Regions from separate parts of the Streptomyces sp. NPDC001728 genome, predicted to be linked through region 2. Evidence: riboswitches for the same ligand, from Rfam matches in the RefSeq annotation. Region 2 holds a riboswitch; each other region holds the start of a gene.

Region 1 (6,504 bases), on a different contig from region 2:
CGGGTGGAGCTTGCCCATCACCTCGCCGACGACACGGGCGCACTTGACGAAGCCGCGGTCGGGGCGCAGCCCCATCTCGCCCATCTGGTAGACGATACGGCGCTGGACGGGCTTCATGCCGTCCCGGGCGTCGGGCAGGGCACGCGAATAGATCACCGAGTACGCGTACTCGAGGAAGGAGCCCTGCATCTCGTCGACAACGTCGATGTCGAGGATTCGCTCCTCGAACGCGTCGTCCGGCGGCGGTGTCTTCGTGCTGCGGCGGGCCATCGCGGCTGCGGCTCCTTCACCAACAAGGGTTGATCTGACGCGGACCATTGTGGACCGTGCCACCGACAACGCCGACCGCGACCCGGAAGAGGGACATCTCGAACGGGCGGGAACTTCGCCAGGTGTCGGCGCGCTTGCATACAGTGGCAGGACTTTTTCACATCGCGATCGAAGGGACGTACATGCCCATGGGTCACACGGCCACGGCCGAGGCCGGCTCCGGCGGCCTGACAGCGACCGAGCACCGGTTGGCGAACGGCCTGCGCGTGGTGCTCTCGGAGGACCACCTGACCCCGGTCGCCGCGGTCTGCCTCTGGTACGACGTCGGCTCGCGCCACGAGGTCGAGGGTCGCACCGGCCTCGCCCACCTCTTCGAGCACCTGATGTTCCAGGGCTCGAAGCAGGTCCACGGGAACGGGCACTTCGAGCTGGTGCAGGGCGCCGGCGGCTCGCTCAACGGCACGACGAGCTTCGAGCGCACCAACTACTTCGAGACCATGCCCACGCACCAGCTGGAGCTCGCGCTCTGGCTGGAGGCCGACCGCATGGGCTCGCTGCTCGCCGCCCTGGACGACGAGTCCATGGAGAACCAGCGGGACGTCGTCAAGAACGAGCGCCGCCAGCGCTACGACAACGTGCCGTACGGCACGGCCTTCGAGAAGCTGACCGCCCTCGCCTACCCGGAGGGCCACCCGTACCACCACACCCCGATCGGCTCCATGGCCGACCTGGACGCGGCGACCCTGGAGGACGCGCGGAACTTCTTCCGCACGTACTACGCCCCGAACAACGCGGTGCTGTCGGTCGTCGGCGACATCGACCCGGAGCAGACCCTCGCCTGGGTCGAGAAGTACTTCGGCTCCATCCCCGGCCACGACGGCAAGCCCGCACCGCGCCCCGGCGACCTCCCCGAGGTCATCGGAGAGCAGCTGCGCGAGGTCGTCGAGGAGGAGGTCCCGGCCCGCGCGCTGATGGCCGCCTACCGGCTGCCGCACGACGGCACGCGCGAGTGCGACGCCGCCGACCTGGCCCTGACGGTCCTCGGCGGAGGCGAGTCCTCCCGTCTGCACAACCGGCTGGTCCGCCGTGACCGCACGGCCGTCGCCGCCGGCTTCGGCCTGCTGCGGCTCGCCGGGGCGCCGTCGCTCGGCTGGCTGGACGTCAAGACGTCCGGCGGCGTCGAGGTCCCGCAGATCGAGGCGGCCGTCGACGAGGAGCTGGCCCGCTTCGCCGCCGAGGGCCCCACGCCCGAGGAGATGGAGCGCGCCCAGGCGCAGTTGGAGCGCGAGTGGCTCGACCGCCTCGGCACCGTCGCGGGTCGCGCCGACGAACTGTGCCGCTTCGCCGTGCTGTTCGGTGACCCGCAGCTCGCCCTGACGGCCGTGGACCGCGTCCTGGACATCACCGCCGAGGAGGTGCAGGCCGCCGCCGCGGCCAAGCTGCGCCCCGACAACCGCGCGGTGCTGGTCTACGAGCCCCTGGCGACCGAACAGAGCGAGAGCGACAGCGACGAGGAAGAGGGGGCGGACCAGTGACCGACACTGCCGCGTCTTTGACGAGCATGGACTTCCACCCGCAGCCGGCGCCCGGTGTCGCTCGCCCCTGGGCCTTCCCGGCCCCGGACCGCGGCGCCCTGGACAACGGTCTGACGCTGCTCACCAGCCACCGTCCCGGCCAGCAGGTCGTGGCCGTGGAGATCTTCCTGCCGGCCCCGCTGGACGCCGAGCCCGCCGGGCTCGACGGCGTCGCGACCATCATGGCCCGCGCGCTCTCCGAGGGCACCGACAAGCACAGTGCCGAGGAGTTCGCGGCCGAGCTGGAGCGCTGCGGCGCCACGCTCGACGCGCACGCGGACCACCCGGGCGTACGGGTCTCCCTGGAGGTCCCGGTCTCCCGGCTGCACAAGGCGCTCGGGCTGCTCTCCGAGGCCCTGATCGCCCCGGCGTTCCTGGACACCGAGGTCGAGCGTCTGGTGCGCAACCGGCTGGACGAGATCCCGCACGAGACCGCCAACCCGGCCCGTCGCGCGGCCAAGCAGCTCTCCAAGGAGCTGTTCCCGGCCGAGTCCCGGATGTCCCGGCCGCGCCAGGGCACGGAGGAGACCGTCGAGGCGATCGACGCCGCCGCCGTCCGCGCCTTCTTCGAGGCGCACGTCCGGCCCGCGACGGCCACCGCCGTGGTCGTCGGCGACCTGACCGGCGTCGACCTGGACAAGGTCCTCGCGGAGACCCTGGGTGCCTGGACCGGCGAGCCGGCCGAGCCGCTCCCGATGCCGCCGATCACCGCGGACGACACCGGACGGGTCGTCATCGTGGACCGTCCGGGCGCCGTCCAGACCCAGTTGCTGATCGGCCGCATCGGCGCCGACCGGCACGCCCGCGTCTGGCCGGCCCAGGTGCTGGGCTCTTACTGCCTCGGTGGCACCCTCACCTCGCGACTCGACCGGGTCCTGCGCGAGGAGAAGGGCTACACCTACGGCGTGCGGGCCTTCGGGCAGGTGCTCCGCTCGGACGCCGAGGGGAACGGCGCCGCGATGCTCGCCATCAGCGGTTCCGTCGACACCCCCAACACGGGCCCGGCTCTCGACGACCTGTGGAGGGTGCTGCGCACCCTGGCAGCCGAGGGGCTCACGGACGCGGAGCGCGAGACGGCCGTGCAGAACCTGGTGGGCGTCGCGCCGCTCAAGTACGAGACGGCCGCCTCGGTCGCCGGGACGCTCGCCGACCAGGTCGAGCAGCACCTCCCGGACGACTACCAGGCGCAGTTGTACGCGCGCCTGGCCGAGACCGGCACGGTCGAGGCGACCGCGGCCGTGGTCAGCGCCTTCCCGGTGGACCGGCTCGTCACCGTCCTGGTGGGCGACGCGGCGCAGATCGCGGAGCCGGTGCGCGCGCTCGGCATCGGTGAAGTGACGGTCGTGACCGGCTGATTCCGGTCGCCGAACCGGCAACGGAGAACCCCGACGGGATAGTTCGTCGGGGTTCTCCGCTTTGTCCGTATTGACGGTAAGTCTCATCGTATGGCCTGTGGCATGTCTTACAAAAAGCGCGTCTGGTTGGTGATCGACAGGCGATCCGCATAGCGTCGGTGCGGCTGTTCGCCAGTTGCACGCGCCGCATCCGCGGCATCGGACAGTCATCGCCGAGTCCCCGTCAGGCGCGAGCCTGGGGAGCCGGGGACCCACGCGTAGTCCCTGGGGTGAATCGGGCGCCTTCGTCTCGTACGGAGGGGCTCGTAGGAGACCTTCCTGCTCCGAACCCGTCAGCTAACCCGGTAGGCGAGAAGGAAGGAAAGGACCAGCCCCTCCATGGCGTTCACCCGTGCCACCGGGAAGCATCGTGCTCCGAGCCGGACGGTGCGCCGCACGGCGGGCATCGCCGGCGTCGCGACGCTCGCCACCACCGGCGTCATCGGAACCCTCGCCTCCCCGGCGCTCGCCGCCGACACGGACAACCGCTCCGTCGAGGACACCGGCCTCACCCGGGTCATCACCGAGGACTCCCTCGCGGACCGGCTCAACGCCCAGGCCGACGCCCAGGACCGGGAGGCCTTCGAGGCCGCCGCCAAGGCGAAGGCCCAGGCCGAGGCGAAGCGCAAGGCCGAGGCCCGCGCCAAGGAGATCCGTCAGGCCAAGGAGCGCGCCGCCCGCGAGGCCGAGCGCCGTCGTCTGGCCTCCTTCCAGCTCCCCGTCGACGGCTCTTACGTGTCCACCGGCTACAAGACCGGCGGCTCGCTCTGGTCCTCCGGCAGCCACTCCGGCATCGACTTCCACGCCGCCTACGGCAGCAACGTCGTCTCCGTCGGCTCCGGCACCGTCGTCGAGGCCGGCTGGGGCGGCGCGTACGGCAACAACATCGTCATCCGGATGCACGACGGCACGTACACCCAGTACGGCCACCTGTCCTCCATCGACGTGTACGTCGGCCAGAGCGTCGAGCCCGGCCAGCACATAGGCGTCTCCGGCTCGACCGGCAACTCGACCGGCCCGCACCTCCACTTCGAGGCGCGCACGAGCCCCGACTACGGCTCGGACATCAACCCGCTGTCCTACCTGCGCGCCCGCGGCGTCAACGTCTGACACCGGCGGCACGCATCACAAAAGCCCCGGCTCGTGCTGAGCCGGGGCTTTTCGTCGGTCGAAAACCCTTCACATTCCGTGCGGCCATCGGAAATACCCACGGGCTGCAATAGAGTCGGAGGCCGGGCGCGGAAAGGCGCCGATCGAATTGTCTCGCGCGACCAAGGCGGAGGTCGGACATGCGCATTCCCGCGCACTCGGTGTGCACGGCGATCCGGGACGACATCGTCTCCGGCGTCTTCGAGCGGGGGAGCCGGCTGACCGAGGACCAGCTCGCCCGTCGGTACGGGGTCTCCCGCGTCCCGGTCCGTGAGGCGCTGCGCACCCTGGAGTCGGAGGGCTTCGTCGTCACCCGCCGCCACGCGGGCGCCCAGGTCGCCGAGCCCACCGAGCAGGAGGCGGCCGATCTGCTCGACATGCGGGCGCTGCTCGAACCGCTGGGGGCGGCGCGGGCGGCCCAGCGGCGTACGGAGGCGCATCTCAAGGTCCTCCGCGGCCTGGTCAGGCTGGGTCAGGAGCGGGCCAGGCGCGGCCAGGGCGAGGATCTGCGCTCACTCGGCGGCTGGTTCCACGAGACGCTCGCGCAGGCCTCCGGGAGCCCCGCCCTGACGGCGCTGCTGACCCAGCTGCGGCACAAGATCGCCTGGATGTACGTGGTCGAGCAGCCCGAACGGCCGGTGGAGGCCTGGGCCGAGCACGGCGCGATCGTGGACGCCGTGGCGCGCGGCGACGCCGAGCGGGCGAGGGCGCTGACGGCGCTGCACGCGGAACGCTCGCAGGCGCTGCACCGGCTCAAGAGGCCGGACCGGGGCCGTGTGAGGGTTTCGCAACATGTCGTCAACACGGCGAGTGCCCGGAATTAACGCGGGCGCCGTATACAAGGAATGGGAATTCGGCGGGGGTGTTTCGGGGTGCCCGTATTATCTCTTGCTGCCGTCCGTCCTTTTGTGCTGCCGGGGAATCGGGCGGCACGAGAGGGCGAAAGAGGGCGCGTGAAAGTCCGGCGGAAAGCGAAGGGCCGTACCTGCCGGGGTTCCGGCGGGCACGGCCCTTCGTCGTACGGGTGGGTCGGGTGGACCCGGATCAGACGGTCTCGGGGAGCTCGTCCAGGCCCTCCGCGACCAGCTTCGCCAGGCGGTCCAGCGCGACCTCGGCGCCGTCGGCCTCCGAAGCGAGGACGATCTCCTCGCCGCCCTGCGCGCCCAGACCGAGCACCGCGAGCATGGAGGCGGCGTTCACGGGCGTGCCGTCGGACTTGGCGATCGTCACCGGAACGCCGGAAGCCGTGGCGGCACGGACGAAGATGGACGCGGGGCGGGCGTGCAGGCCCTCGGCCCAGCCGACGTTGACGCGGCGCTCAGCCATGGTGTTGCCCTTCAAGTCTTAAGCGGTTGTCTAGACCAGTCTCTCACGGGATGCTCCGTGCTCACGCCGACCTCGGACCCGGATCGGACCGCCTTTCGGCCCTTGTGTGCCGCGCCCGGCGTGCTCCTACCTTGCACGGCGCACCCCCGCCGCGCGACCGATGTCGCCGCTGTGTCGCGACCGTGTCGTGACCGGTGCCGGGGCCGGTGCCGCGACCGGTGCGGTGGCCGGTGCCGTGGCCGTGTCGCGGCCTTAGGCTGACCCCATGCAGAGCGCGTCGGAGCAGTCGGAAGCGGCGGACCAGCCGGACCACAGCTACCCCGACCACTGGGAAGCGGACGTGGTGCTGCGCGACGGAGGCACCGCGCGCATCAGGCCCATCACGGCCGACGACGCCGAGCGGCTCGTCAGCTTCTACGAGCAGGTCTCGGACGAGTCGAAGTACTACCGCTTCTTCGCCCCCTACCCGCGGCTCTCCGCCAAGGACGTCCACCGCTTCACCCACCACGACTTCGTGGACCGGGTGGGCCTCGCGGCGACCGTCGGCGGCGAGTTCATCGCCACCGTGCGCTACGACCGCATCGACGACCGCGGACTGCCCGCCTCCGCCCCGGCGGACGAGGCCGAGGTCGCCTTCCTCGTCCAGGACGCCCACCAGGGGCGCGGAGTCGCCTCCGCCCTGCTCGAACACATCGCGGCCGTCGCGCGCGAGCGGGACATCCGCCGCTTCGCCGCCGAGGTGCTCCCCGCCAACACCAAGATGATCAAGGTCTTCACGGACGCGGGCTACA
Region 2 (6,504 bases):
CGACTGAGCGTCGTCCACGCCTTCGTTTGGCCGCTGCTCCACGTTCCCCTCGGCCCCTCGGCGTACGGTCCGCCCGGCGGTGGTCTCCGCCAGCAGGCCCAGGACGTCGTCGACACGGCCGTCGCCCGCGCCCGGGCCTGCGCACCGGAGGTCGACGTCACGGGGGAGGTCATCGAGGGGGAACCCCTCACCGTGCTGGCCACCCGGTCCCGCTCGGCCGCGCTCGCGGTGGTCGGAAGCCGGGGCGCGGGCGCGTTCACGGGCCTCCTGATCGGCTCGGTCGCGGTCCACCTCGCGGCCCACGCCGCCTGCCCCGTGCTGGTGGTCCGGGGCCGCGAGCGGCCGAGCGGGCCCGTCCTGCTCGCCGTCGACGGTTCCGCCGACTCCGACGCGGCCGTCGAGTTCGCCTTCGCCGAGGCCGCGGCCCGGGGCGCCGAACTGCTCGCGGTGCACGCCTGGACCCCGACGACCGGCCCCGCCGACCTCACCCCGCTCTTCCACGGCACGGAGGAGATCCGGGGCGAGGAGGGGCGCGTCCTCGACGGGGCGCTCGCGGCGGCGGTGGCCCGCCGGCCCGGCCTCCCGGTCGAGCGGCGCCTCGTACGGGGCAGGACCCGCCCGGTCCTGCTCGCGGAGAGCGCCGATGCCCAGCTCGTGGTGACGGGCGCCCGGGGGCGCGGCGGATTCGCGGGACTGCTGCTCGGCTCGGTCAGCCAGGCCCTGCTGCACCACGCGGAGTGCCCGGTCGCCGTCGTCCGGGGGTGACCCCGGCGCCGAGGTGTCTACCCTGGAGTAACGGCCAGGGGACGGACGGATCGTTTCGCCCTGTCGCCCGGAGCCGCGTGACGGAAGGGCGGCCGAGGATGTTCTTCAGCGATCGCACGGACGCGGGACGCCGGCTCGCGGCCCGCCTCGACCGGTTCAAGGGTGACGACGTCGTGGTGCTAGGTCTTCCGCGCGGGGGAGTGCCGGTGGCCGCGGAGGTCGCCGACGCCCTCGGCGCACCGCTGGACATCTGTCTCGTACGCAAGCTGGGCGTGCCCCGGCAGCCGGAGCTGGCGATGGGCGCGCTCGGCGAGGGCGGCGTACGGGTGCTCAACGAACGGGTGCTGCGGGAGACCGGGGTCGACGAGCGCGAACTCGCCGCCGTGGAGGAGCGCGAGCACCTCGAACTGGAGCAGCGCGGTCGCCGCTACCGGGGGAGCAGACCGGCCGTGCCCCTGGAGGGGCGCACGGTCCTGATCGTCGACGACGGGCTCGCCACCGGGGCCACCGCCCTCGCGGCCTGCCGGGTGGTACGGGCCAGGGGCGCCGCCCGGATCGTGCTGGCGGTCCCGGTCGCACCGCACGGCTGGACGGCCCGGCTCGGCGGCGAGGCCGACGAGACCGTGAGCGTCCGCACGCCGGAGCCGTTCTACGCGATCGGCCAGTTCTACCAGGACTTCTCCCAGACCCCCGACGCCGAGGTGGTCGCCTGCCTCGACCGGATCCGTGCCGCGCACGACCCGGTCGTCCAGGACGCGGACGTCCGCGTCCCGCTCCCCGGGGTCACCCTCGCCGGGCGGCTCGCGGTGCCCGAAGGCGCCACCGGCATCGTCCTGTTCGCCCACGGGAGCGGCAGCGGCCGGCACAGTCCGCGCAACCGTGCCGTCGCCGCCGCGCTCAACCGGGCGGGCCTCGGCACGCTCCTGTTCGACCTGCTCACGGAGGCCGAGGCGGTCGACCGGGCCCATGTCTTCGACACCCCGCTGCTCGCAGGCCGGCTCGCGGGAGCCACGGAATGGCTGGCCGGGGAGCCGGTCAGCGACGGCCTGCCGCTCGGGTACTTCGGGGCCAGTACGGGAGCGGCCGCCGCGCTGTGGGCGGCGGGCGACCCGGCTTCGCCGGTGGCCGCGGTCGTCTCGCGCGGCGGCCGGCCGGACCTCGCGGCCGACCACCTGGCGCGGGTCCGCGCGCCGACGCTGCTCGTGGTCGGAGGCAGGGACGTGCCGGTCCTCGACCTCAACCGGCGGGCGCGGTCGCTGTTGCGCTGCGAGAGCCGGCTCGAGGTCGTGGAGGGCGCCACCCATCTGTTCGAGGAGCCGGGCGCCCTGGAGGAGGTGGCGGAGCTCGCCACCTCCTGGTTCACCAGGCATTTCCGGGATCAGTAGGCGCTGTTGACGTTGTCGATGGAGCCGTAGCGGTCGGCCGCGTAGTTGCAGGCGGCGGTGATGTTGGCGACCGGGTCGAACAGGTCCATGGCCGTACCGGGTACGTGGTAGGCCTGGAAGGTCGGCTCGATGACCTGGAGCAGACCCTTGGAGGGCGTGCCGGCCGACGCGTTGGAGTCCCAGAGGTTGATGGCCTGGGGGTTGCCCGAGGACTCGCGCATCACATTGCGGAGGATGCCGTCGTACGAGCCGGGGATGCCGCGCTGGGCCATGATGTCCAGCGACTCGCGGATCCAGCCGTCGAGGTTGTCGGCGTACCGGGTGGCCGCGGCCGGGGCGGCCTGGACGGCGGCCGGAGCGGCGACGGGCACGGCCTGGGCGGCGGAGGCGCCCGTGCCGGTGGCGACGGCGGCGGTGACGGGGGCGGTCCGGCGCTCGGAGCGACTCGCCCGCTCGGTGGTGGCGGAGGACTTCTTCGCCCGCTCGGTGGTCGCGGAGGTCTTCTTCGCCTGCGCGGGGGCGGGCTTCGCGGAATCCCGACGAATCGTCAGTTCAAGACCCGGATGAATAAGTGACGGATTGTCACCCACGGTCGCCCTGTTGGCTCGGTAAAGGTCCTTCCAGCCGCCCTGAATTCCCTTCTTCTTGGCGATGAGGGAAAGCGAGTCGCCACCGACGACGGTGTAGGTGCGTGCGGCGGCGGGGGCTGCCGGGGCCTTGGCCGGTGCTGCGAGGGCGGCCGGAGCGGCGGGGGCGGCGACGACACGGACGGCGATTTCCGGTGCTGCCGAAACGGGCGCGGCACTGGCTCCCGCGGGGGCGATCAGGGGCAGGGCGATGGCGGCCCCACCCGTCCCGACCAGCACCCATCCACGGGAGACGGGGTTGCGGCGGGAGCGGCGGTGCTTGGCGACTGCAGGCATGACGGTGTCCTCTCCGGCGCCTGCGGGGTGAGCTGTCGGGTTCGGACGGGAGATGTCCGGCCGCGCACACGCGGCTGCACCCCGAGCCGTCCCGGAATCCGGGCCGGCGTATTCGTGGGTCCCCCGCTCCTGCCGTCGGGTGAAAATAGAGGTATTTCGAGCGGTGGCAGGATTCGGCGATCCGCTCGAATGGAGGTGACCGTAGGCCAGTAATGCGATGGATAACAAGAGGGCCGGAGCGATGGCCTCCGTAAAGGATCACGGAATTCACGCAATTCAAGATCGACGGGAACTCCGCGCCGCGGAACTCCCTTGTCCGGTACGGCCTCGGCGGGCGACGGCCGGATGGGTGTCTCCGGAAAAGTGAGTCGCGTCACCAGGTGCCTAATGTCCGAATATGCGACGTAATTCGGTTAATAGGGAATCATGCCGTAAAGCCCCACCAGAGGTGTGTGCAGGGCGGGGTAAAAGTCGCAAACCGGACATTCTTCGTGAAAGATGGGGGCGACCCCGACCGAGGAGCCGCCCGGATGTCGCCCTCCACCCCTTTGCTCAGCCCCGACACCCTCGACCGCGAGGCCGTCGCGCTCTACGAGAGCGCGACCTGGCAGCGGATCGTCACGGACTGGACCGCCGCCCCCACCGCCGCCCCGGCTCCCACGGTTGCCCCGGCTCCCACGGTTGCCCCGGCCCCCACGGCCGTACCGGCCCCGCACGTGGAGAGATGGAGACGGCTGCTCACCGTCCCGGTGGACCGTCTCGTCGCCGACGCGCTCGACGCGCTCCCCCCGCCCCTGCCCGTCGAGCGCCGCCTGCCCGGCCGGCTCGGGGCGGTCCTGCCCGACCGGCTGCACTCCTGGCGCCGCATCGGACAGCCCGAACTGCGCCCCTCCGTCCACCTCGGCTACGCGCGCCTGGTGCTGACGGAGTGGGGCTGGCAGAACGCCCCCTACAAGCTGCGCGACGCCCGGGGGGCCCGGTGCGTCTGCGGCGCCCTGCTCGCCGCCCACCGCCTCGGCTACGGCGGGGCGACGACGATGAACGAGGCCGCCGCCTGGATCATGACCGAGCTGCGCTCGCGCGGCTGGCACGAGCTGATCGGACCGTGGAACAGGGCTCCCGGCCGTACGGCGGCCGACGCGGTGGCCCTGCTCGATGCCACGATCCACCGCGCCGCGCTCGCGGGCCGCTGACGCGGCCCCGGCTCACCCGCTGATGCTCGGTGCCCCGGTCTCGATGTGGCCGGTGTACCGGCGCGACCAGGTCCCGTCGATGTCGGCGAGGATCGTGAAGTCGTACCAGCCGTTGGTGTAGGCCACCGCGTTGAAGAAGTCCTCGCGGGTGGAGTTCGCCGGGACGGTGTACGTCCACGGGCCGTCCGTACGGTAGGCGTTCGAGCGGACGGTGAAGGTCACCGGCCCGGCCGAGGTGTTGCTCAGCTTGAAGTACAGGGCCGTCCTGCCCGTGCCCGGTTCGGTCGCGAACCGGGCCGCCACCTCGATGGCCTTGCCCGCCTTGGACGCGTCGCCGATGAAGCGGCGCAGGAAGCGGTTGGGGCCCATCATGGAGATGTCGTACTTGCCGGAGCCCGACCCCAGGCCGATGTTGAAGTAGTCGGACGCGGTGGCGCCGGCGTCGACCGTGTACTGCCAGGCGGCCGTGTCGCGGTACTGGTGGGGGTGGATCGAGAAGTGCGCCGCCCGCTTGGCCTCGGTTCCCTGGTTGGTCATCGAGAACCAGGCCAGGATCTTTCCGGCGGCGCCGAACTCGAAGCGGTCGAGGTTGCCGTTCACCTGGTAGGGCAGGGCGCGGGCCGGCCGGGTGCCGGACTCCTGCGCGGGCAGGGCGTTGTTCTGCGGCGCCGGGTTGGGCAGCGGGCCGCAGGTGGACTGGCCGATGACCTTCGCCGTGGCCGGAAGGCCGGCCGGCACCCCGTACACCGGGTGGGCGAAGTCGAACACGCCGGTCAGGTCGCCCGTCACCTTCCGCCGCCAGGCACTGATGTTGGGGCAGGTGGCCGGGGTGCCGAGGGCCGCCGTCCAGCTCTCCATGAAGCGGAGCACGGAGGTGTGGTCGAAGACCTCGGAGCTCACCCAGCCGCCCCGGGTCCACGGGGACATGACAATCATGGGGACGCGGAAGCCGAGGCCGATCGGGACGCCGTCGAGGTACTCGCCCGGCGTGCCGGGCGGGGCGACCGGCGGCGGCACATGGTCGAAGAAGCCGTCGTTCTCGTCGTAGTTGAGGAAGAGCACGGTCGAGTCGAAGACCTCGGCGTCGGCCGCGAGCGCGCGGTAGACCAGGTCGACGAAGTGTGCGCCGTCCCCGGGCGGGGCGTACGGGTGCTCCGAGAACGCCTCGCTCGCCACCACCCACGACACCTGCGGCAGCGTCCCGGCGACGACGTCGGCGCGGATCGCCGCCGCGATGTCGTCCGGGGTCGAACCGGTCACCTTGGGGACCGAGCCCATGCCGCGGTCGTAGAGCGGGTCGCCGGGGCGCGCGTCGGTGAACTTCTTGAAGTACGCGAGACCGTTGTCGCCGTAGTTGTCCTGCGCGTTCTGGTAGAGCTTCCAGCTCACCCCGGCCCGCTGGAGCGCCTCGGCGTACGTCTCCCAGGTGAGGCCCGACTCGTCGCCGCCGTCCTTGCTGGAGCCGTCGACCTTCCCGCTCCACAGGAAGGTGCGGTTGGGGCCGGTGGCGCTCAGCGTGGAGCAGAAGTACGCGTCGCAGATCGTGTAGTTGTCCGCGAGGGCGTGGTGGAAGGGGATGTCCGTACGGCCGAGGTGGCCGAGCGAGCGGGTGTTGCCCACGCCGGTGACCCAGTTGTCCATGCGCCCCTTGTTCCAGGCGGCGTGCTGCGAGGTCCAGCTGTGCGGCAGGTCGCCGTTGCACTGGGCGAGGGTCTCGCCGTCGACGCCGCCGGCGGGCGGGGTGTCGCTGAGCTTCCAGGGGTACTGACGGCCGCCCCAGTTGGGCTGGTTGAACATGCCCCAGCCGCCGGGCAGGTTGCCCGCGGCGCGGTCGGCGAAGCCGCGCACACCGCGCAGGGTGCCGAAGTAGTGGTCGAAGCTGCGGTTCTCCTGCATGAGGATCACCACGTGCTTGACGTCGGTGAGGGTGCCGGTGGCCGCCGTCGCGGCGGCGGAGGCCCGTACGGGCGGCAGGGCCGCCCCCGCCACGAGCCCCGCGCCGATCCCGACGAACCCTCTGCGGCTGATGGGAAGCATGCCCCGCCCCTCCTGTCACGCTGTGCCCCTGCGGCACGTCGGGGACATCATGGGGGAGGGCGGCTTAAAGGTATACGCCTGCGAGGTAATTACTGGATTAACACACCAGGGCCAAGTGGCAAGGGGGCAGGAATTGGTCCGACTTCATACCAATGGCATCGGATCTGTCAGACGGTGAGGACCTCCACGCCGGCCTCGGTG
Region 3 (6,504 bases), on a different contig from region 2:
GTTCGACGGCTTCGACCACACGGCGTACGAGGAGGAGGTCACCGAACGCTGGGGCCGCGACGCGTACGCCAAGGGCGACCGCTGGTGGCGCTCGCTCGACGCCGCCCAGAAGAGGGCCTTCATGGACGAACAGGCCGGCATCGCCCGCGACTTCGGGCGGGCCCTCGGGGACGGGCTGCCCGCCGGCGGCGACGAGGTGCAGGCCATCGCGCGACGCCAGGTCGCGTGGCTCTCGGCCACGACGGACCCGAGCAAGGAGTACGTGATCGGTCTCGGCTGCATGTACGTCGACGACCCGCGCTTCACCGCCACCTACGACAAGCACGGCGAGGGCACCGCCGTCCTCGTCCGGGACGCGCTGGAGATCTACGCGGAGCGGAACCTGTAGAAGTAAACGGTGGCCAAAACCGTGCCCGCCTCTTTGCGGGCGCGCGGTACCCCACCGTAGTGTCACGCGCACCATGAGTGACGAACGCGTGACGGACGTACGACGGCGGGCGCCCGCCGTCCTCGTCCTGCTCGCTCTCCTCGCCCTTCTCGTGAGCGTCTGCCACGGTTCGCACGGGCACGCGCTGCCGCCCTCGGGCGCGACGGCCCTCGCCTCCGCCCCCGCCCTGCCGCACGGCTGCGAGCAGTCCGGGGACGCCTGGTCCTTCGACGCCCACCTCCCCGCACAGGCCGCCGCCGCGCCCCTCGCCGCGCCGGACGCCGGCGGGGCCGTACTCCTCCCGTACGCCGCCGACCTCCGCGACGACCCCCGCGCGCGCTGCGTCCGGGGCAGGGCGGGACCCGGACCGCAGCCGGGCCGGCTGCTGATCGCCCTCGGAGTGGACCGGAACTGAGCCGGGTCATGCACCGCGTGACCAGGTTCCCTTCCGCATGCCACCCCAAGGACGTACCCCGCGATGAACACCCTGCTGCCCGGCACGACGCTGCCCGGCACGACCCCGCCCGGCAGGACCCTCCCCGGGGGCCTGCTGCCGCTCGCCGAGCAGACCGTCGGCAACACGCCCGTCCTGCGGACCGACGACGGCTACTGGGCCAAGCTCGAAGGCTTCAACTTCGGCGGCATCAAGGACCGCGCCGCCCTTTACATGGTCGAGCAGGCCCGCCGGCGCGGCGAGCTGCGGCCCGGCGCCCCGATCGTCGAGTCCACCTCAGGGACCCTCGGTCTCGGTCTCGCCCTCGCCGGGGTGCTGCACGGCCACCCGGTGCACGTCGTCACCGACCCCGGTCTCGAACCGATCGTCGAGCGGATGCTCGTCGCCCACGGCGCCCAGGTCCATGTCGTACGGGAGCCCAGCCCGCACGGCGGCTGGCAGCAGGCCCGGATGGACCGGGTCGCCGAACTCCTGGTGGGCCTCGACGGGGCCTGGTGGCCCAACCAGTACGGGAACCCCGACAACCCCGACGCCTACGCCGGGCTCGCCGCCGAGCTGTCCGGGCAGCTCGACCGGATCGACGTCCTCGTCTGCGCGGTCGGCACCGGCGGCCACTCGGCCGGGATCTCCCGGGCGCTGCGCGCCACCAGCAGCCCCGCGCTCGAACTGGTCGGTGTGGACTCCGTCGGCTCCACCGTCTTCGGACTGCCCGCCGGGGAGCGGCTGATGCGCGGCCTCGGCTCCTCGATCCACCCGGGGAACGTGGACCACGGGGCCTTCGACGAGGTCCACTGGGTGGGGCCGGCCGAGGCGGTACGGGCGGCCCGCCGCCTGGCCTCGCGTCAGTTCGCGACCGGCGGCTGGAGCGTGGGCGCGGTCGCGCTGGTCGCCGGCTGGCTGGCCCGCACCCGGCCGCGCGGGACGCGGATCGCGGCCGTCTTCCCTGACGGGCCGCAGCGGTACTTCGACACCGTCTTCAACGACGAGTTCTGCGCGGCGCACGGTCTTCTCGACGGGCCCGTACGGGAGGACCCGGCGGGGTACGAGGCCGGCGTGCCGGTCGACGGCTGGACCCGCAAGGCCATGGAGCGTGTCCGGTGACGACGGCGACCGCACCCGCGAAGTCCAGGGGCGGCGTCTGGAAGCAGAGCCGTACCTTCGAGCCGGCCGTCCGGCTCCTCTTCCTCAACCAGCTCACCATCAACCTCGGCTTCTACATGCTGATGCCGTATCTGGCCGCGCACCTCGCGGACGGGCTCGGCATGGCGGCCTGGGCGGTCGGGCTCGTGCTCGGCGCCCGCAACCTCTCCCAGCAGGGCATGTTCCTCGTCGGCGGGGCGCTCGCCGACCGGCTCGGCTTCAAGCCGCTCATCGTGGCGGGCTGCGCGCTGCGGACGGTCGGCTTCGGGGCGCTCGCCTTCGCGCAGTCGCTGCCGATGCTGATCGCCGCCTCGCTGGCGACCGGTCTCGCCGGGGCGCTGTTCAACCCCGCCGTACGGGCCTGCCTCGCGGCGGAGGCGGGGGAGGAGCGCCGGGTGGAGGCCTTCGCGCTGTTCAACGTCTACTACCAGGCGGGCATCCTCCTCGGGCCGCTCGTCGGGGTGGCCCTGACAGGGGTGTCGTTCCGGCTGACGTGCGTGGTGGCGGCGGTCCTCTTCGCCGGGCTGACCCTCGTACAACTCCGGTACATGCCCGTGAGGGCGGGGAAGGCGGCGCGGGCCGGGGAGGTGCGGGGGCAGTTCCGCACGGTCCTCGCCCACCGCACCTTCTGGCTGTTCTCGCTCGCGATGACCGGCTCGTACGTGCTGTCCTTCCAGGTCTATCTGGCGCTGCCGCTCGCGGCCGGCGGGACGGGCCCCACGACCGCGCTCTTCGTCGTCTCGGCGCTGGTCGCGCTCGCCGGGCAGCTGCGGATCACCGCCTGGTGCAAGCGGCGGCTGAGCCGGGAGCGGTGTCTGGTCCTCGGGCTCGCCCTGATGGGCGGCGCGTTCCTGCTCCCGGCCGCGCTCGGCCGGGGGCTGGTGGGGCTGCTGCTGTGCGCGGCGGTCCTGGCGGTGGCGAACGCGGTGCTCTACCCCTACGAGATGGACACCGTCGTCGCCCTGTCCCGGGGGCGCTGGGTGGCCACCCACTACGGGCTCTACAACACGGTGTGCGGGATCGGGATCACCCTCGGGAACCTGGGCACGGGCGCGCTGCTCGACGTGACCGGGTGGTCGGCGCTGCCGTGGCTCGCGCTGTGCGCGGTGGGACTGGGGTGCGCGGCGGCGATGGCGCTGCTCGCCCGGGGCGGGCGCCTGGCGGAGGAAGCCGCTCCGGCGGACTGAGCGCGCCTGGCGGAGGAACCCGCCCCGGCGGACTGGACGGCGGGATCGAGGGGCTGAGCGTCCGCCCCGCCCGTCCACCCGCCGGTCGCCCCCGCCGTACGCCAGTCGGCCCCGTGGAAGTCGCCGCCCTCCGGGGCGGCGGCCACCCTGGGAGGGCGCGGTGCGGACCGCGGCCGGGTACGGACCGGGCAGGAGACCACAGGTGCGGCACCCCCTAGGAGCGGCGGGCGGCAGGCGGCGGGGCGGCGAGGGCCGTCCCGAGTACGGCGGTGCCCGGCGGTTCATCCGCGCGCTGCCCCCGCTGCTCATCGTGGGCGGTGTCGTGTTCGACGTGGCGACGCCGGATCCGTACACCGCCTCGCCGATGCTCGCCGCCGCCCCGCTGATCGCCGCGCCCTTCTTCTCGATGCTCACGACGCTGCTCACCGGGATCGCCGCCGTCCTCGCCTCCGTCGGGCTGCACCTCTCCAACGGCACCGCGGACGATGTGCCGGCCCTCACCGAGACCCTGACCGTCGTCACCGTCTCCGCGCTCGCCCTCCTCATCAACCGGGTCGTGCGCCGCAGCGGCGAACGGCTCGCCTCGGCGCGGGTCATCGCCGAGACCGCGCAGAAGGCGGTGCTGCCGACGCCCGCCGAGCGGATCGGCGGACTGCAGTGCGCGGCGCGTTACGAGGCGGCGCACGCGGACGCGTTCATCGGCGGCGACCTGTTCGCCGTCCAGGACACCCCCTACGGGGTGCGGCTCGTCCTCGGGGACGTCCGGGGCAAGGGCATGGACGCGGTCGAGGCCGTCGCCGTCGTCATCGGGGCCTTCCGGGAGGCGGCCGAGCAGGAACGGAACCTGGAGGGTGTGGCGCAGCGCCTCGAGAGGGCGCTGACCCGGGAGGGCACCCGCAGGGAAGGGCTCGACGCCTTCGAGGGGTTCACCACCGCCGTCCTCGCCGAGATCCCGCCCGGTGACGGCAGCGGCACCTTCGACGGTTTCGTACGGGTGGTCAACCGCGGCCATCCGCCCCCGCTGCTGCTGTACGGGGACGGGCGGCTCGACGTGCTGGAGCCGGGCGAGCCCGCGCTGCCGCTGGGCATGGGCGATCTCGCGGGGTGGCCGGACCGGGCCGAGGCGCGGCCGTTCCCGCCGGGCGCGACGCTGCTCTTCTACACCGACGGCCTCTCCGAGGCGCGGGACGCGGCGGGCGTCTTCTACGACCCGGTGTCACGGCTCGCCGGCCGGATCTTCCCGGGTCCCGAGGAACTGCTCGACGCGCTCGCGGACGACGTACGACTGCACACGGGCGGCGGGTCGACGGACGACATGGCGCTGCTCGCGGTGAGCCGTCCGTCGGAGGGGCAGCAGGGGCGGCGGCGGACGATGCCGGTGGTGCCGCCGGGCAGGCCCGGTCACCGCTCGTAGTCACGGGGTGTCGCTGCGATAACAATTGACATAACGTCAGATCGCGCGGCTTCCGCGGCCCCTTTCTGAACCGGGGTCAACTCGGGCCATTCTCTACCATTTCAATGAATGATCAAGAGGAACGGCTTGGAATCGGGAGCCCCTGTCTATTAACGTTCGATAACGCAGCGCGGTCGTTTCAGCCGTCGCAAGAGGCGGCACCGTGCGCACGCGCCGAATCCTGAAGAGGAACCGGGGAACCACTACTTGGGGTGAATCGGGCCATTCGCACCTGTGCGAGCGTGCCCGTAGGAGACCTTCCTGCTCCGAACCCGTCAGCTAACCCGGTAGGCGAGAAGGAAGGAAAGGAGCGCGCCTTCGTGGCGTCCAACACTCCCGCACCCGAAGCCCCCTTCGATGCCTTCGGTGGTGGTGCGGGTCCCGCCGCCCCGGACACCGAGTGGAACCCCACCGAGGGATCCCTCCGCGCCGGCGGCCGGCACCGGGTCGTCAAGCAGCGCTCCAACTTCGCCCGTTCCTCCACCGTCCTCGGCGTCGGCGTCATCGCCGCCGTCGGCGCCGGCGGTCTCGCCACCGCGCAGGAGAAGCCCCCGGTCGCGATCTCGCTCCCGGACCTTCCCGACCTCCCGGACCTCGGCCTCCCGGACGCCCACGACCTCCCGGGTGTCGGGGACCTCCTCCCCGACGAGACCCCCGAGACGGTCAGCGCGGCCCGGGCCAACCCGAACCCGCTGACCGCCGCCGCGTACACCACCCTCGACGAGCGGCAGGGCGCCGACACCCAGCAGGGTGCGGGGGCCGAGCAGCTCGACAGGACCGCGGCCGGCACCGGCAACGCGGGTGAGGCCCTGCGCGCCCGCATCCTCCAGCAGGCCGAGCAGCAGCAGGCCTCCGCCGACGCCGCCGACATGGCCGCCGCGGAGAAGGCGGCGGCCGAGAAGGCCGCGGCCGAGGCGGCGGTCAAGGCCGACGCGGCGGAGAAGGCGGCGGCCGAGGCCAAGGCGAAGGCCGAGGCGGAAGCGAAGGCCAAGGCGGAGGCGGCGGCCAGGGCGAAGGCGGAGGCCGAGCGGCTCGCCGCGCTGGCCGCGAGCTACTCGCTGCCCGTCTCCTCCTACACCCTCACCGCCACGTACATGCAGTCCGGCTCGATGTGGTCCTCCGGCCACCACACCGGCCTCGACTTCGCCGCTCCCACTGGCACCCCGCTCAAGGCGGTGCACGGCGCGACCGTGAAGTCCGCCGGCTGGTCCGGCTCGTACGGCTACCGGATCGTCCTGGAGCTGTCGGACGGCACCGAGGTCTGGTACTGCCACCTCTCGTCCATGACGGTCGGCGCGGGCCAGACCGTGGGCACCGGCGAGACCATCGGCCGCGTCGGCGCCACCGGCAACGTCACCGGCGCCCACCTCCACATGGAGGTGCACACGCCCGGCGGCGACGGCATCGACCCGGCGGACTGGCTCCGCTCCAAGGGCCTCACCCTCTGAGGCCGGGGACCTCGTAGGGGCCCGGGCGCATCCCCTACGGAAGGCGCCCCGGAGCCCCTACGGAATACGCCCGGCGGCGCGGAAGGTTGACCGATCATGACCGCTCTCCGCCCGCTGGGCAGCTCCGACCTGCACGTCTTCCCCCTCGCCCTGGGCGGCAACGTCTTCGGCTGGACCGCCGACGAGGCGCAGTCCTTCGCCGTCCTCGACGCCTACGCCGCCGCGGGCGGCAACTTCGTCGACTCGGCCGACGTCTACTCCGCCTGGGCCGAGGGCAACGAGGGCGGCGAGTCCGAGACCGTCATCGGCCGCTGGCTCGCCTCCCGCGGCAACCGCGAGGACATCGTCGTCGCCACCAAGGTCGGCGCCCACCCCCACTTCAAGGGGCTCTCCGC

The links. A riboswitch is a leader RNA that binds a small molecule or an ion and turns the genes downstream of it on or off. The one in region 2 is predicted to bind cyclic di-AMP.
Region 1: linked by a shared signal. The riboswitch ahead of ABT154_RS20325 (M23 family metallopeptidase) and the one ahead of ABT154_RS09340 (LysM peptidoglycan-binding domain-containing protein) in region 2 are both predicted to bind cyclic di-AMP.
Region 3: linked by a shared signal. The riboswitch ahead of ABT154_RS02860 (M23 family metallopeptidase) and the one ahead of ABT154_RS09340 (LysM peptidoglycan-binding domain-containing protein) in region 2 are both predicted to bind cyclic di-AMP.

Annotation. Positions count from the first base shown of each region.
Region 1 covers NZ_JBEOZK010000013.1:42,388-48,891, reverse strand. Annotated here, with positions in the region: gene ABT154_RS20340 (DNA gyrase/topoisomerase IV subunit A) at 1-270, opposite strand, end outside; gene ABT154_RS20335 (M16 family metallopeptidase) at 453-1,805, shown strand; gene ABT154_RS20330 (M16 family metallopeptidase) at 1,832-3,199, shown strand; cyclic di-AMP (ydaO/yuaA leader) riboswitch at 3,400-3,565, shown strand; gene ABT154_RS20325 (M23 family metallopeptidase) at 3,578-4,348, shown strand; gene ABT154_RS20320 (GntR family transcriptional regulator) at 4,528-5,211, shown strand; gene ABT154_RS20315 (HPr family phosphocarrier protein) at 5,432-5,713, opposite strand; gene ABT154_RS20310 (bifunctional acetate--CoA ligase family protein/GNAT family N-acetyltransferase) at 5,979-6,504, shown strand, end outside.
Region 2 covers NZ_JBEOZK010000004.1:315,476-321,979, forward strand. Annotated here, with positions in the region: gene ABT154_RS09330 (universal stress protein) at 1-765, shown strand, start outside; gene ABT154_RS09335 (phosphoribosyltransferase family protein) at 864-2,150, shown strand; gene ABT154_RS09340 (LysM peptidoglycan-binding domain-containing protein) at 2,144-3,073, opposite strand; cyclic di-AMP (ydaO/yuaA leader) riboswitch at 3,078-3,234, opposite strand; gene ABT154_RS09345 (DUF6197 family protein) at 3,604-4,266, shown strand; gene ABT154_RS09350 (phosphocholine-specific phospholipase C) at 4,279-6,303, opposite strand; gene ABT154_RS09355 (DeoR/GlpR family DNA-binding transcription regulator) at 6,471-6,504, opposite strand, start outside.
Region 3 covers NZ_JBEOZK010000001.1:609,451-615,954, forward strand. Annotated here, with positions in the region: gene ABT154_RS02835 (MerR family transcriptional regulator) at 1-388, shown strand, start outside; gene ABT154_RS02840 (hypothetical protein) at 462-842, shown strand; gene ABT154_RS02845 (PLP-dependent cysteine synthase family protein) at 906-1,982, shown strand; gene ABT154_RS02850 (MFS transporter) at 1,979-3,208, shown strand; gene ABT154_RS02855 (PP2C family protein-serine/threonine phosphatase) at 3,411-4,622, shown strand; cyclic di-AMP (ydaO/yuaA leader) riboswitch at 4,824-4,970, shown strand; gene ABT154_RS02860 (M23 family metallopeptidase) at 4,982-6,109, shown strand; gene ABT154_RS02865 (aldo/keto reductase) at 6,206-6,504, shown strand, end outside.